Methylovirgula sp. 4M-Z18: one gene and its partner. The protein of the gene in region 2 interacts with the protein of the main gene of each other region in a pairwise test. Links are inferred from orthologs where the notes say so. Each region holds a gene or a part of one and is shown on either strand. Other genes may lie near its edges.

Region 1 (7,125 bases), 3.4 Mb from region 2 along the record:
TCGGAGCCGGTCTGGGCGATGCCGATGATCGGCTTGCCAGAGCGCAACTCCTCCGTGGTCAGGCCGAAATTGACGTAGCGTTCGACATAAAGTGCCGTCATGCCGGGATTGTCGGGATTGTCGAACCAGAGCTGGGAGCGGAGTTTGGGGTTAAAGGCCTTGTGGGGCTTGTCCGCTTTCTTCGTCTTGCCGTCTTTCTTGGCCTTCGGTTTCGTGTCCTTACTCAAAGCTCATCCTCCAGAGATGCGGGATACGCCGCCTGAACTATGCTAGAATGCTACCAAGTGGAAATGAAAATCAATTGATTCCGGCCTTGCAGCACCGCATTGATGCCCTGCGGGCGGTTGGGCCGAAAGCTTAAGACAGCCGAGGGCAAATCTTTGGTTAATTTTCACGAAGCCGCGAAAGCGGGCCTGATCACCGAGGACCAGGCGGCACGTCTGACCGCCTTTTACGCCGTTCAGGCGCCGGGAAGAGTTCATCAACCGCGCTTCGATGTGACCAACGTGCTCTGGTATGCGGGCGCGATCATCGCCATGACAGCGATGGGCCTGTTTTCGAATCGCGTCTTCAATCTGATGGGCGGGGGCGGGCTTTTCATCACGGCGCTGGCCTACGCGCTGATTTTCTTCCTGGCCGGCAATTTTCTGTGGCGCCGCGACTTGCGGATTCCGGGCGGCCTCCTTATTGCCGCCACGGTGACGATGGCGCCGCTCGCGGTCTTTTCCATTCAGGACATGCTCGGCTGGTGGGGTGAGTTCGGCCGGCCTGACGCCTATGGCGCGTTTAACATCTGGGTGAAGGGATCCCGGGTTTTCATGGAATGCGCGGCGATCGCGGCGGCCGCGGTCGCAGTGCGGTTCTATCCTTTTGGCTTCATTGTGCTGATCGCGGCGGTCGCGCTGTGGGCTCTCTCGATGGATTTGACACCGTGGTTCGGGCGAAGTTCCGATTTCGACTGGACGCTGCGCGCCAAAGTCTCGATGTATTTCGGCCTGGGCTTGATCGCGCTGGCGTGGGCGGTCGATCTTCGGCAACGCCACGCCGACTATGCCTTTTGGTTGCATCTTGCAGCCGCCGCCGCTTTCTGGAGCGGCCTCACCGAGCAGCATTCGGACAACGAATGGGCCAGGTTTCTTTGCTGCCTGATCAATATTGGCCTCATCGGCCTGGCGCTTTTTCTGTTCCGCCGCGTTTATGCGGTCTTCGGTGTTGCCGGCATCGCGCTCTATCTGGGTTATCTCGCCGACGAGGTATTCGAGGATTCGCTGTTGTTTCCCTTCGCACTCAGCGCGATCGGTTTGGCATTCGTCGCCGCGGGCCTCTGGTCGCTGCGCAATCGTGCTCGGATCGCGGAGGCGTTTGAAAGCTTGTTGCCGGAACGCGCCGCGAGGTTACGGCCAAGACGGTTCGAGCCCGGCTGATTGGATGCGATGAGCGGCGGCAGCCGGCGTCAGTCGGGCCGCACCTTCACCCCATTGGCGGCCGCAACGAAATCGGTAAGGGTCGGCACGAAATCGCCTCCATGCCCGGCGGCAACACTTGCCGCGAACGAATTCTTGACCGCCGAACCGACCGGATTGGCAACGTCCGACGCATTCGCGAGGGCCGCGAGATAGCGCAAGTCTTTTGCCGCATTGGCGAGGGTGAATTTATGCGGTGCGGGGTCGTGGCCCAGCGCATAGGCCATGAAGGTCTGGTAGAAACCGCAATCCATTCGGCTGCCGCGCAGAACCCGGTCGAACGTCTCAACCGAAATCCCGGTTTTCCGGGCGAGCGTGAGGGCTTCAGCGTAAATGGCCGCATAGCCGAGCGACAGAAAATTGTTGAGCAGCTTCATCTTGTGGCCGTCGCCGACCTGGCCGATATGCTCGATTTTCGCCGCCCAGGCCGCACACACCGGCTTGATTCGCGTAAATACGTCCGCGCTCGCGCCGATCATGGTGGAGAGTTGGCCGGCCTCCGCTTGCGCCGGCGTGCCGCCCAGCGGCGCATCGGCAAAATGCACGCCAAGCGGCTCGAGGTCGGCGGCGAGCTTTAAGGTCGAAACCGGATCGGCGGTCGAACAATCGACGATGATGAGGCCGGAATGTGCGCCCTGTTTGATCCCGTCCGGCCCGTTCACCAGTGCCTCGATCTGCGGCGAACCCGTGACGCACAGGAAGATGATATCGCATTGTTTCGCAAGCTCCGCCGGCGATTTTGCCTCTTGCGCGCCGCGCCCGACGAGATCGTCCACGGGCCCGCGATTGCGATGGCCAAGGACGGTCAGGGCATAGCCTTTCTCCACAATATTCTTGGCCATCCCATGGCCCATGAACCCGACACCGATGAAGCCGATCTTTTCGTTTCCCGACATTCTGCGCCTCCCGCGTTTCAGCCTATCCTAGGGGGAAGTCGGGGCTGGGCAAGCACGTCCCGGCATGTCTGGGATGCTTTCGTTCCGATCCGGGCGGGGAAACGCCGCTCCAATATGGATTTCCATGTCGATTTTCTATAATCCGGCAATCCAGATGACGCGAATGACAGGCCGCCAGATGAATGATTTCCCTCCCGACGCGATCTCGCCGTTCGGCCATTACACGCCGCGGCCTTTCGTCGGGCGCTTGATCAATCGGGCAGCGCGATGTCCTGCGACCTGGTTCGGCGTGCGCCGCGCCTTCGCCCTCCGCGGCGTGGCGCGTAAATTCCTGAAGGGGCGTCCGCTTGATGTCGAGCGCTTGGGTGCGCGCATGCGGCTCTATCCCTATAACAATGTCTGCGAGAAGCGCATTCTGTTCACGCCGCAATATTTCGACGCGGAAGAACTCGAGGCGCTGCGCGCCGACATCGCGGCGCAGACGCACAGCAACTACGTGTTTCTCGATATCGGCGCCAATATCGGCGGCTATACGCTGTTCGTCGCCGCCCACAGCGGGTCGCAGGCGCGCATCATCGCGGTCGAGCCACAGCAGGACATTTTCGAGCGGTTGATCTTCAACGTGCGGCAGAATGATTTTGCGAAAGTCAAGGCGCTCGACTGTGCGGTGGCGGATGCCGACGGTGAGGTCACGCTGTTCGTGGACGCGCAGAACAAGGGCGAAACCTCGATCCGCATCGTCAACGACAATTATGGCGCATCGCAGGTGCGCGTTCCGGCAAAAGCATTGAAGACGATTGTGCGCGAAGAAGGGTTCACGCACGTCGACGCGATCAAGCTCGATGTCGAGGGCGTGGAAGACATTATTTTGGAGGCCTATTTCGCCGATGCGCCGCGCAACGTGTGGCCGCGCCTGCTGATCGTCGCCGACGCCCCCGACCGCTGGTCGATCGACTTGCCATCCTATGTGCTGCAAGCGGGCTATGAGCAGACGATGGTGACGCGGACGAATTTGGTGTTCGTGCGGAAGGATGCGTGAGCTTCTCTGTCATTGCGAGGAGCAAGGCGACGAGGCAATCCATCTCCCAGTCGCGGAGGTGTTTCCGCGGCCAAACCACCGCGACGAGCGAAAAACAATTCAGGTTGGGAGATGGATTGCTTCGCTACGCTCGCAATGACGGCGTCGTGCGCGCCGCTGCATCAATCCATCGGCACGCGCTTCGTCACCGTAATGCCTTCGGCGCTCACATCGCATATATAAGCAACCGCCTCCACACCGCGCCGGCGGGCGCGGGAAAATGCTGCGGCATAGGCGGAATCGATATCGGCCGCGAGGGTGAAGCGCTCGGCACGCATCTGAATGAGATAGACCATTATCGCCCGTGCGCCGCCCGCGACCATGTTGTCGAGCTCTTCGAGATGTTTCGCGCCGCGCGCCGTGACGCAATCGGGAAATTCGGCGAGCGGGGCATGTCGCATCATATGCACGTTCTTCACTTCCACGTAGCAGGGCGGCTTGCCGCTATCCTCGAGCAAAATATCGATCCGGCTGTTGACACCGTATTTCACTTCGCGGCGCAGGCGGTCGTAGCCTTGTAATTCCTGGATCGTGCCGGAGCGGATCGCTTCCTCGGTGAGCGCGTTGGGATGCGAGGTGTTGATGCCGACCCATTGCGGCCCAGCGCCAAAATCCGCTTCGACCAATTCCCAGGAATAGGCAAGTTTGCGTTTGGGATTGTCGCTCTTCGACAGATAGACTCGCGCGCCCGCCGCGGTCAGGCCGAGCATCGCGCCGGGATTGGCGCAATGCACGGTGATCTCCGCGCCATCCTCAAGCCGGATGTCGGCGAGAAAGCGCTTGTAGCGACGGATCAGGCGGCCTGGGATGAGTGGGGTAGGGAAGATCATCTACTGAGGCGGAACTATTTTTAATTGAGGCTCGAAACGTATCGTCGTTTTGATGTCATCATCGCCGCCGATATCACTCATCGACAGCACAGGTAATTTGCTCTCAGGATCGAAGTAATATTTAACGAATAAATTATTTTGCTGCCACGAGAGCCCTATATAACGGTTTGAGTCGAGTTCGATATAGCCGAGACACTTGGCCTGGCCCTGAGGCAGGAAGAGCATAGCATAGCCTGCGATTTGGTCCAATTCGCCCGTGCTTTCCGGTGTGACCTCCCCCCATTCCTTAGTCGTCGTGAATACCCATCCGGCGTCACGAATCTTCACAGTGCCGCTTCTGAGTTGCCCATGCTCGTCATATTCCCGGTATCGCCAAGCGCGGCCAGGAATGTTTTCGATAATTTCGAGGGTTTCGTGCGTTCGGCCATCCGGACCGGCGGTGGTGTTCTCCATTTTTGCAATGTAGGGCCCAGCTTTCTCGAAACGCTGAGCCAAATCTGATTGCAATGCACCGCAGTCCAATTTGGCATCTTCAGCTTGCGCCATCGTCGCAAAAAGAATCGCCACTATTGTGAGCGCATGAAAACGCATGGATGCCTTCAGGAGTACATGAAAGTGTGAATGATGTCGTATGTTAGGCGGCTCCAGTTTCGTTGGCAACCGGCGCTTGCCTATGGTTTTCGACGCGAACATAATGATGGTCCGCAGGAGCCCCTCATGACCGTCGAAACCGTTACCGCCGCCGTTCTTGTCATTGGCGATGAAATTCTGTCCGGCCGCACCAAGGATAAGAACATCGGCTATATTGCCGAATATCTCACCCAGCTCGGTATCGATGTGCGCGAGGTGCGGGTCGTGCCGGATGTGGAGGAGGAGATCGTGACGGCGCTGAACGCCCTGCGCCACCGCTACACTTACGTCTTCACCACCGGCGGCATCGGCCCGACCCATGACGACATCACTGCCGACAGCGTCGCCAAGGCCTTTGGCGTCGACATTTCCGAGGATCCGCGCGTGATCGCGCTGATGGCGCCGCGCTACAAGCCGGGCGAATTCAATGCGGCGCGGCGGCGCATGGCCCGCATTCCGCATGGGGCGGACCTCGTTGCCAACAAGGTGTCGGTCGCGCCGGGGTTCATGATCGGCAATGTCATCATCATGGCCGGCGTGCCAGCCGTCATGCAGACCATGCTCGACGACGTGACGCCGCGCCTGAAGACCGGCACCAAAATGCTGATGGAGACGATCGATGCCGCCGGCCTCGCCGAGGGCACCTATGGCGGCCCGCTCGGCGACATTGCTGCAGCGCACACGGGCGCGACCATCGGCTCGTATCCCTCCTTCCTCGACGGCAAGTTCTCGAACCAGATCGTGGTGCGTTCCAAGGATGCGCAGGTGCTCGCGGCGGCGGTTGCAGACGTGCATGCCATGATCGCCCGCCTGAACGCCGCACGGGCGGCGGGCTAGCGCATTTCCTGTGGCCAATTGCTGGCTTGCCCTCGCGTGTCGCCCGTCGGCTTTGCTAATCTCCCGGCAAAGCCAATTTGAGGGAATCACATGAGCGAGCCAGCCCAGGCTAAAGTCTTTCCGGTCTCGTGGGACCAGTTTCATCGCGACGCCCGGGCGCTGGCCTGGCGGCTGGCGGGGGCGGGGCCGTTCGAGGCGATCGTATGCATCACCCGCGGCGGTCTCGTCCCCGCGGCCATCGTCGCCCGCGAACTCGGCACGCGGATCATCGAGACCGTGTGCATCGCGAGCTACCACGAATATACGGAGCAGGGCGAACTCATGGTGCTGAAAGGCCTGTCGCCGGAGGTGATCAAGCTCGGCGACGGCAAGGGCGTGCTGGTGGTGGATGACCTTGTCGACACCGGCAAGACCGCGACGGTGGTGCGCAACATGCTGCCGAACGCCCATTTCGCCACTGTTTACGCCAAGCCGCTCGGCCGGCCGTTGGTGGACACATTTATTACAGAGGTGTCGCAGGACACCTGGATCTATTTCCCCTGGGACATGGGCCTGAGCTTCCAGCCCCCCATCGCCAAGGGCTCGCAGGGCTAGAAAAGCATGCGGCGGACTTGTATGCTGCTGCCCGCGCCTGTAGGACAGGCGCGACCAGCGCGGACATGGCGAAACTGGTAGACGCAAGGGACTTAAAATCCCTCGGTGGCAACACTGTGCGGGTTCGATTCCCGCTGTCCGCACCAAACACATTCAAAAGTGTTGGCGCAACAATAAGCTAGGCGATATCAATAGGTTGTCGCAAGCTTGCGGCTACGAATGACCACTCCGTGCGGACTGCAGCGAGCGTTCATGCGATGACCCACTACGGATAGCTGTTTCCGGGGTGTCTCGGTAGAACTGCCAATCCTCGATGACGGGGCCCAGCGTCGCCCTCGCGTTTCGTCAAAACAACTCGAGACGCGCGCCTTGTGGCGAGAAATGCGCCGCTCTACGGCTCGCAATCGGAGCTAATGCGTTCCGAGACGCATTCCCAACAAACACCGATGGGGCCGTCTTGTAAAAGGCGGCCTGCAGCGGCAATCTCAGCGTCGGCGGGGGCGTCAAGCTCGAGAATCTCGGGCTTGTTCGGCTGGAGGAGCGTTCAATGGCGCACAGCTTTGATCTCGACGCCTATCTTGAGCGAGTCGCGTATCATGGGCCGGCAAATCCCGATTACGCGACGCTCAGCGGTTTGTTGATGTCGCATATGAATCATATTCATTTTGAGAATATCGATGTTTTGCTTGGACGTCCCATACGTCTCGATCTTGCTTCGTTAGGCGAAAAGATCGTAAGAGGCCGGCGCGGGGGCTATTGTTTCGAGCAAGCTACGCTGTTCCTCGCGGCCCTAAACG
Region 2 (7,138 bases):
GCCTTGGCGTCGTGCGCAACGACGGGCGCGAATTCGTGCTGGCCGACATCCCCGGCTTGATCGAGGGCGCGCATGAAGGCCTCGGCCTCGGCGACCGTTTCCTAGGCCATATCGAGCGCTGCCGGGTGATGCTGCATCTGATCGATGCGGCCGGCGACCACGCGGGCAAAGCCTACAAGACCGTGCGCGGCGAGCTCGAAGCCTATGGCCAGGGGCTCGAGGCGAAGCCCGAAATCGTCGCGCTGTCGCGCGTTGACACGGTGGATGCCGAGACCTTGAAAAAGCAAATGGACCGGCTGAAGCGCGCGATCAAATCGAGCGGCCCGGCGCTCGAGGACGGCGAAAAGCCGCGTGCCCCGATCACGCTCTCATCCGCCACCAACACCCATGTGGTGGAGACCTTGCGCGCGCTGCAGCAGGTGATTGATTTGGCGAAGGAGCCGGAGAAACGCGCCGCAGTCGAGCAGGACTGGCGACCGTAGGGCGAATCGAGGCTGGATATGACCCGATTAAAAGATCTTCTGCCGAAGGGTCCCCCGTGGCTAGACCAAATAAATTGCCGCACTTCTTCCTATAAACGCGATGAAATTCCTCAAATAACTAAGTATTGGTGCTACATTTGTAGCACGATAAACGCGATCTTATTTTTACTGAGCGTAGCGCTTGCAAGACACATTGAAACGCCAAAAGTGATATTTGGCGCGTTTCTCATTATGATGCCACTAAGCCCATTTCTTTGGAGTTCTTCTCTATACGAGCGGCCTTTTTGGGCGCGACGTCTACAAGAATTAAGAGACAAAACGCCTGATGGTATGCTGGGTCCTACATTTGATTGGATCTTGCTGTGCGTTTTCTTCAGCCTCGTCATTTTTGCCGTCCTTGTTGATTTCGTGCTCCCGTTCGACGCTCCCCCATGACCAAACTCCCCCGCCTCTCCTCCTTCCGCCGCATCGTCGTCAAAGTCGGCTCGTCACTCCTTGTCGATCGCGCCAAAGGCGCGTTGCGCGCCGCTTGGCTCGATGCCTTGGCCGACGATCTTGCCGGCCTGCATCGGGCCGGCGCCGACGTGCTTGTCGTGTCCTCCGGCGCCATCGCGCTCGGCCGCACTGTGCTCAAATTTCCGCCCGGCGATCTCAAGCTCGAGGACAGCCAGGCCGCCGCCGCCGTCGGGCAGATTGCGCTCGCCAAGACCTGGGCCGAGGCGCTCGGCAGCCGCGGCATCACGGCCGGGCAGATTCTGCTGACCCTCGGCGACACCGAAGAGCGCCGGCGTTACCTGAACGCCCGTGCGACGCTCGCCCGCCTCATGGAGGCGCGTGCAGTTCCAGTAATCAACGAGAACGACACGGTCGCGACGAGCGAAATCCGCTATGGCGACAATGACCGGCTGGCCGCCCGCGTCGCCACCATGGCCTCGGCGGACCTGCTCATTCTGCTCTCCGACATCACCGGCCTGTACACGGCGCCGCCGCAGAGCGATCCCAATGCCAAGCTCATCCCGCTCGTGCCGCGCATCAGCGCCGAGATCGAGGCGATGGCGGGGGGCGCGGCCTCCGAATTGTCGCGCGGCGGCATGCGCACCAAGATTGAGGCAGGCAAGATCGCCGTCACCGGCGGCGCCCATATGGTCATCGCCGATGGCCGCGAGTTGCATTGCGTGCGGCGCATCGCCGACGGCGAGCCCTGTACCTGGTTCCTCACCCCGTCGAACCCCGTCACCGCCCGCAAGAAATGGATCGCCGGCTCGTTGGAGCCGCGCGGCACGTTGCATATCGACGCCGGCGCGGCGCGGGCGCTGCGCCAGGGCAAGAGCCTGCTGCCGGCCGGCGTCACCCGCATCGACGGCAGTTTCGCGCGCGGCGATTGCGTGACGATCCGCGACGCGTTGGGGCGCGAAATCGGCCGCGGCCTTGTCGCCTACGACGCGCTGCACGCCGAGCAGATCAAGGGGCGGCAAAGCCAGGAGATCGAAACGGTGCTGGGCTTTACCGGCCGCGCCGAGATGATTCACCGTGACGACATGGTCCTCGCGGGTGAGTGAATGGAGCGCGGCCTTCCAGGCCGCAGAAAAAGGCAGCCGGTAAGTTCAGATGCGTTTCCTCAGTCTCCATCCAATCCCCGAACATCCCGGCGCCTCGTCATGCGGGCTGGAAGCCCGCGGTCCATTTACCTCTGGTCCGTTCGCATGAGCCATTTCATCGTTCTCCTGGGGTCTTGCCTGAACCTGATCGGCACGTGGCGCTATTGTCGCGCCATCCTCGCCGGCCGGGTCCAGCCCAATCTCGTCACCTGGATCATGTGGGCGCTCGCGCCGCTGATCGGCGTTGCGGCGGAACTCTATTCCGGCGTCACCTGGGCGGTCCTGCCGGTCTTCATGGCCGGATTCGGGCCGCTCTGCGTCACGTGCGTCGCGCTATTGACGCACCATTCCACCTGGGTGCCGCGGCCGCGCGACTATGCCTGCGGCGTTTTTTCCTTTCTGGCACTGATCCTGTGGCAGATCACCAAGGATCCCGATATCGCCATCCTGTTCGCGGTGCTGAGCGACGGCGCAGCCCTGCTGCCGACCCTGTTCAAGACCTGGACCCATCCGGACAGTGAAACCCCCGTGCCCTTCGCCCTGGCGGTCTGCAGTTCGCTCAGCGCCTTGCCGGTGATCGAGCATTGGACTTTTGCGTCCCTTGCCTTTCCGCTCTATCTTATGACGGCCAACAGCATCATGGTGCTCACCATCGAGCGGCGGCGTTTTTTGACGGTTTGAACGGACATTTGATGAGTGCGATCCTGAAGGCGGTTGAGCCGGATCACGACATCCACGCCCTGATGCTCGGCCTCGGGCAGGCGGCGCGGAAAGCCGCGCGCGCCCTGAGCCTGGCGAGCGCCGACCAGAAGAACGCCGCGCTCATGGCCGCCGCCGCCGCCTTGCGCGCACGCGCACCCGAGATTCTCGCCGCCAATGCCCTTGATGTCGTCGACGCCAAGGCGCGCGGCACGGTCGGGTCCTTCATCGACCGGCTGACGCTCGATGCCGCGCGCATCGAGGCGATGGCGAATGGTGTCGAGGACATTGCCGCCTTGCCCGATCCCGTCGGCCGGGTGCTCGAAACCTTCACCCGCCCGAACGGGCTCGAGATCTCGCGCGTCGCGACGCCGCTCGGCGTGATCGGCGTGATCTACGAGAGCCGCCCGAATGTCACCGCCGATGCCGGCGCCCTGTGCCTGAAGGCCGGCAATGCCGCCATTCTGCGCGGCGGCTCGGAAAGCTTCCGCAGTTCCGGCGTCATTCACGCGTGCCTAGTCGATGGTCTGCGCCACGCGGGCCTGCCCGATGCCGCGATCAGCCGCGTGCCGGTGAGCGACCGCGCCGCCGTCGGCGAAATGCTCAAAGGCCTCGGCGGCACCCTTGACGTGATCGTGCCGCGCGGCGGCAAAAGCCTTGTCGCGCGCGTGCAGGACGAAGCGCGCGTGCCGGTTTTCGCGCATCTCGAAGGCATCGTGCATATTTTCGTCCATGCAGCGGCTGACCTCGAAAGAGCAAAAACCATCGTGCTCAATTCGAAACTGCGCCGCACCGGCATTTGCGGCGCGGCGGAAACCTTGCTTGTCGATCAGGCCTGTGCCGCAACGTGTCTCGCGCCTTTGGTCGGCATGCTGCTCGACGCCGGCTGCGGCGTACGTGGCGATGACGCGACGCGCCAGATCGATACGCGCGTCACGCCGGCGGTGGAAGACGATTGGCGCACCGAATATCTCGACTCCATCATTTCCGTGAAAGTGGTGAATGGTTTGGACGGCGCGGTCGATCACATCGAGACCTATGGCTCGCATCACACCGATTGCATCGTGACCGAGGATCGCGCTGCGGCAGAAGCCTTTCTGCGCGAAGTGGATTCGGCCATCGTGCTGCACAACGCCTCGACGCAATTTGCTGATGGCGGTGAATTCGGCTTCGGCGCCGAAATCGGCATCGCCACTGGCCGCATGCACGCGCGCGGGCCGGTGGGCGTCGATCAATTGACCTCGTTCAAATACATGGTGCGCGGCACCGGACAGGTGCGCGGGTGAGTGATTTTGCTGCGATGATGAAGCGCAAACCCTTCTCCCCGCAAGCGGGGAGAAGGTGGCGCACGAAGTGCGACGGATGAGGGGCGCACGGATGAATTATCGCTGTCCGACAGCCACCGGCGCAAATCTCGCAACGTCGTGGCTGCCCCTCATCCGTCCCTTCGGGACACCTTCCCCCCGCTTGCGGGGAGAAGGGTCCGCGCGGCATCTTTTTTCACAATCCTTTTCATGACCCTCCCCCGTCTTCCCGCCCACGCGCCCGGCATGCGCATCGGTCTTTTCGGCGGCTCGTTCAATCCGCCGCACGAGGGCCATCGGCTCGCTTCGCTCATCGCGCTGAAACGCCTCGGCCTCGACCGCGTGTGGTGGATGGTCACGCCCGGCAATCCGCTCAAGTCGAATGGCCACTTGCCTGCGCTTGCGGCGCGCGTGCAGGCCGCGAAGCTCGTGGCGAACCATCCGCGCATCGATGTCACCGGTTTTGAGGCGCAGATCGGCACGCGTTTCACCTACGACACGTTGTGTTGGCTGAAGCGTCATTGTCCGCAGGTCGATTTCGTCTGGCTCATGGGCGCCGACAATCTGCGGCAGTTTCATCGATGGCAGCATTGGCGCGAAATCGCCGCCCTCATCCCGATCGCCGTGATCGACCGGCCCGATTCGACCCTGCGCGCAGGGGGCGGGCAGGCGGGCCATGTTTTGGCCCGCCACCGGCTCGACGAAAGCGACGCGATGTTGCTGCCCGGCCACGCCACCCCGGCTTTTGTCTTTTTGCACGGGCCGCGCTCGCCTTTGTCGTCGACAGCGCTGCGCGAAGCTGGCAAGGGACTCGCATAACCTTTCGTGTCATTGAAACTTTAAGGTTTCGAGCCTACATTCTGAGTCGCGGGTTTGCGACTCGCTAATTTGAGGATTGAAGCACTGTCCATCACGGTTCTTGACCGAGCGGGCATGACGCCCTCTCAACCGGCCCCCAGCCATAGCCCTGCGGCCGGACTCATTGTGCGGAACATTCTGACGAGCCTCGACGACGCCAAGGCAGAAGACATCGTCACGATTGACCTCACCGGAAAAACCAGCCTCGCCGATACGATGCTCGTCGCCTCTGGCCGCTCCAACACCCATGTGGGCGCCATTGCCGACCGCGTCATCAAGGCAGTCAAAGAGCAGGGCCTGCCCGCGCCACGCGTGGAAGGCGAACAGGCTTGCGACTGGGTGCTGGTGGATGCGGGCGACGTCATCGTCCATGTCTTCCGGCCCGAAGTGCGCCAGTTCTACAATCTGGAAAAGATGTGGGGCGGCGACCGGCCTGAAGAGACGCGCGCGCGGTAATGCGGTAATGACGTGTGAAGTTCCCTTCATGCGTCGCAACTAAAGAGCTGGCGTGAAGCTATTGCTGATTGCAGTCGGGCGGCTGAAGGCCGGGCCCGAGCGGGAGTTGGTTTCGCGCTATGCGGACCGGCTGCAGGGCATCGCCCGGAGCATCGGCCTTACCGGATTCGACATGCGCGAGATCGACGAATCCCGCGCGCGCCGGCCGGAGGACCGGAAAAGCGAGGAGGCGAAAGCGATCCGCGCGCTGGTGCCGCCCGGTGCCGTTCTGATGCTGCTCGACGAGCGCGGCAAAAATATTTCCAGCGAAGATTTCGCCGCGCGCATCGGCCAGGAGCGCGACCGGGGCGCCCCGGCACTGGCGCTGGTGATCGGCGGGCCCGACGGGCTCGATCCGGATTTGCGCCAATCCGCCCAAGCCGTCCTCGCCTTCGGCGCCATGACCTGGCCGCATCAGATCGTGCGGGTGCTGGCGGCGGAACAACTCTATCGCACTGCAACGATTCTGGCAGGGCATCCGTATCATCGGGTGTGATGATCTGGACCGCGAGCTTGCAGCTCGCCTAAAAGGGCGAGACAACATTATAAATGTTAACTAGCTTCGTCGGCGAACCTGCCCCTTGAGTAAGGCCGCCCCACGCACGTCAGCTAAAGTCATCGCACTTTGTACCGCTATCGTGTTGTCCAGCCTTAGCAGGGGCCTTGCTCAGGAGGAAAGCTCACAATGCGAGGCCGCCTTTTCCAAACGCGACTTTGAGGTCGCGCTAAAATATTGCGCGATCGCCGCCGCTCAAGGAAATGCAAAGGCTCAAGACGACATGGGTCTGATGTATGACTACGGGCACGGAACCGCTCAGGACTACAATGCCGCGTTTTCTTGGTATGTGAAGGCGGCAAAGCAGGGCGACTCGGAGGGAGAATATCTTCTCGGAGGTATGTATCGATTTGGTCACGGCGTGGACAGAAGCGATCTGCTGGCGGCCGTTTGGTACAAGAAAGCTGCCAAACATGGATTTGCCATTGCGCAAAGTGCGCTGGGTTCAGTGTATGAAAGCGGGGGCGTTGGGTTTGCGCCGGATTATTCTCAAGCAGAATTTTGGTATCGCAAGGCTGCAGATCAAGGCTTTAAGCCTGCTCAAGATAAGCTCGAACGTCTTATAAAAGAGATCGGCTCGCGGACTCAACAATAGGTGGCACGGTGAAAGGGCGATTTCCCGCCCTCGGAAGGGGCCATCGCCTTTCATCCGCGCCCAGACGCATGCGCCAGCGCCTTACCCCGTCTCCTCTTCCTCTTTCGCCGCCTCCGCGGCTTCGATCTCGTCGCGGTTGACGGTGACGCCGATTTTCTCCGGTCGCTCCAACGGCTCCGGCCTCACCAGGCGCTTGGAATTGATCAGGTCCATGCCGGCGTAAATGCCGCCCTGCTGCTGCGCCGAGATGCGCCGCGCGTCGCGGTCGCGCACGTCCTCGATAATGTCTTCCGCCTCGGCCATGTCTACCCCGAGCCCTTCGAGCGTCTGATGGCCGAAAGCCAGCGCGCTCTCGTAGGTCTCGCGCATGTGATAATCGACCCCGGCATCGAGCAGCGCCAGGACATGCTGGCGGTCGTAGGCGCGGGCATAGACTTGCGCCAGCGGAAATTCCGCCTTGGCCATTTCGACGATCTTGACCGTGTCGGCGCGATTGTCGATCGCGATGCAAATCACGCGCACCTCGGCGGCGCCGGCGGCCCGCAGCACGT

The links.
Region 1: the proteins of V9T28_RS22110 (region 2) and sfsA interact in binary tests that used the Escherichia coli proteins (3 or more experiments, as listed by UniProt). The link is inferred for Methylovirgula sp. 4M-Z18 from one-to-one orthologs.

Annotation. Positions count from the first base shown.
Region 1 is NZ_CP149574.1:1,338,079-1,345,203, forward strand. Bases 2,414-5,387 are described here. They hold sfsA (DNA/RNA nuclease SfsA), read right to left. Parts: upstream 4,268-5,387; coding sequence 3,560-4,267; downstream 2,414-3,559. Other genes in these bases: V9T28_RS06080 (FkbM family methyltransferase), read left to right, coding at 2,484-3,398; V9T28_RS06090 (hypothetical protein), read right to left, coding at 4,268-4,858; V9T28_RS06095 (competence/damage-inducible protein A), read left to right, coding at 4,985-5,387. Also shown: V9T28_RS06065 (IlvD/Edd family dehydratase), read right to left, coding at 1-227; V9T28_RS06070 (hypothetical protein), read left to right, coding at 381-1,424; V9T28_RS06075 (NAD(P)-dependent oxidoreductase), read right to left, coding at 1,454-2,359; more of V9T28_RS06095, read left to right, coding at 5,388-5,734; gpt (xanthine phosphoribosyltransferase), read left to right, coding at 5,825-6,328; V9T28_RS06110 (arylamine N-acetyltransferase family protein), read left to right, coding at 6,876-7,125. UniProt on the Escherichia coli protein: Binds to DNA non-specifically. Could be a regulatory factor involved in maltose metabolism.
Region 2 is NZ_CP149574.1:4,770,258-4,777,395, forward strand. What follows is about bases 1,932-4,918. They hold V9T28_RS22110 (glutamate-5-semialdehyde dehydrogenase), read left to right. Parts: upstream 1,932-2,772; coding sequence 2,773-4,065; downstream 4,066-4,918. Other genes in these bases: proB (glutamate 5-kinase), read left to right, coding at 1,932-2,041; V9T28_RS22105 (hypothetical protein), read left to right, coding at 2,186-2,761; V9T28_RS22115 (nicotinate-nucleotide adenylyltransferase), read left to right, coding at 4,294-4,902. Also shown: GTPase ObgE, read left to right, coding at 1-482; more of proB, read left to right, coding at 914-1,931; rsfS (ribosome silencing factor), read left to right, coding at 5,017-5,397; 23S rRNA (pseudouridine(1915)-N(3))-methyltransferase RlmH, read left to right, coding at 5,450-5,932; V9T28_RS22130 (tetratricopeptide repeat protein), read left to right, coding at 6,018-6,587; V9T28_RS22135 (monovalent cation:proton antiporter-2 (CPA2) family protein), read right to left, coding at 6,669-7,138. UniProt on the Escherichia coli protein: Catalyzes the NADPH-dependent reduction of L-glutamate 5-phosphate into L-glutamate 5-semialdehyde and phosphate. The product spontaneously undergoes cyclization to form 1-pyrroline-5-carboxylate.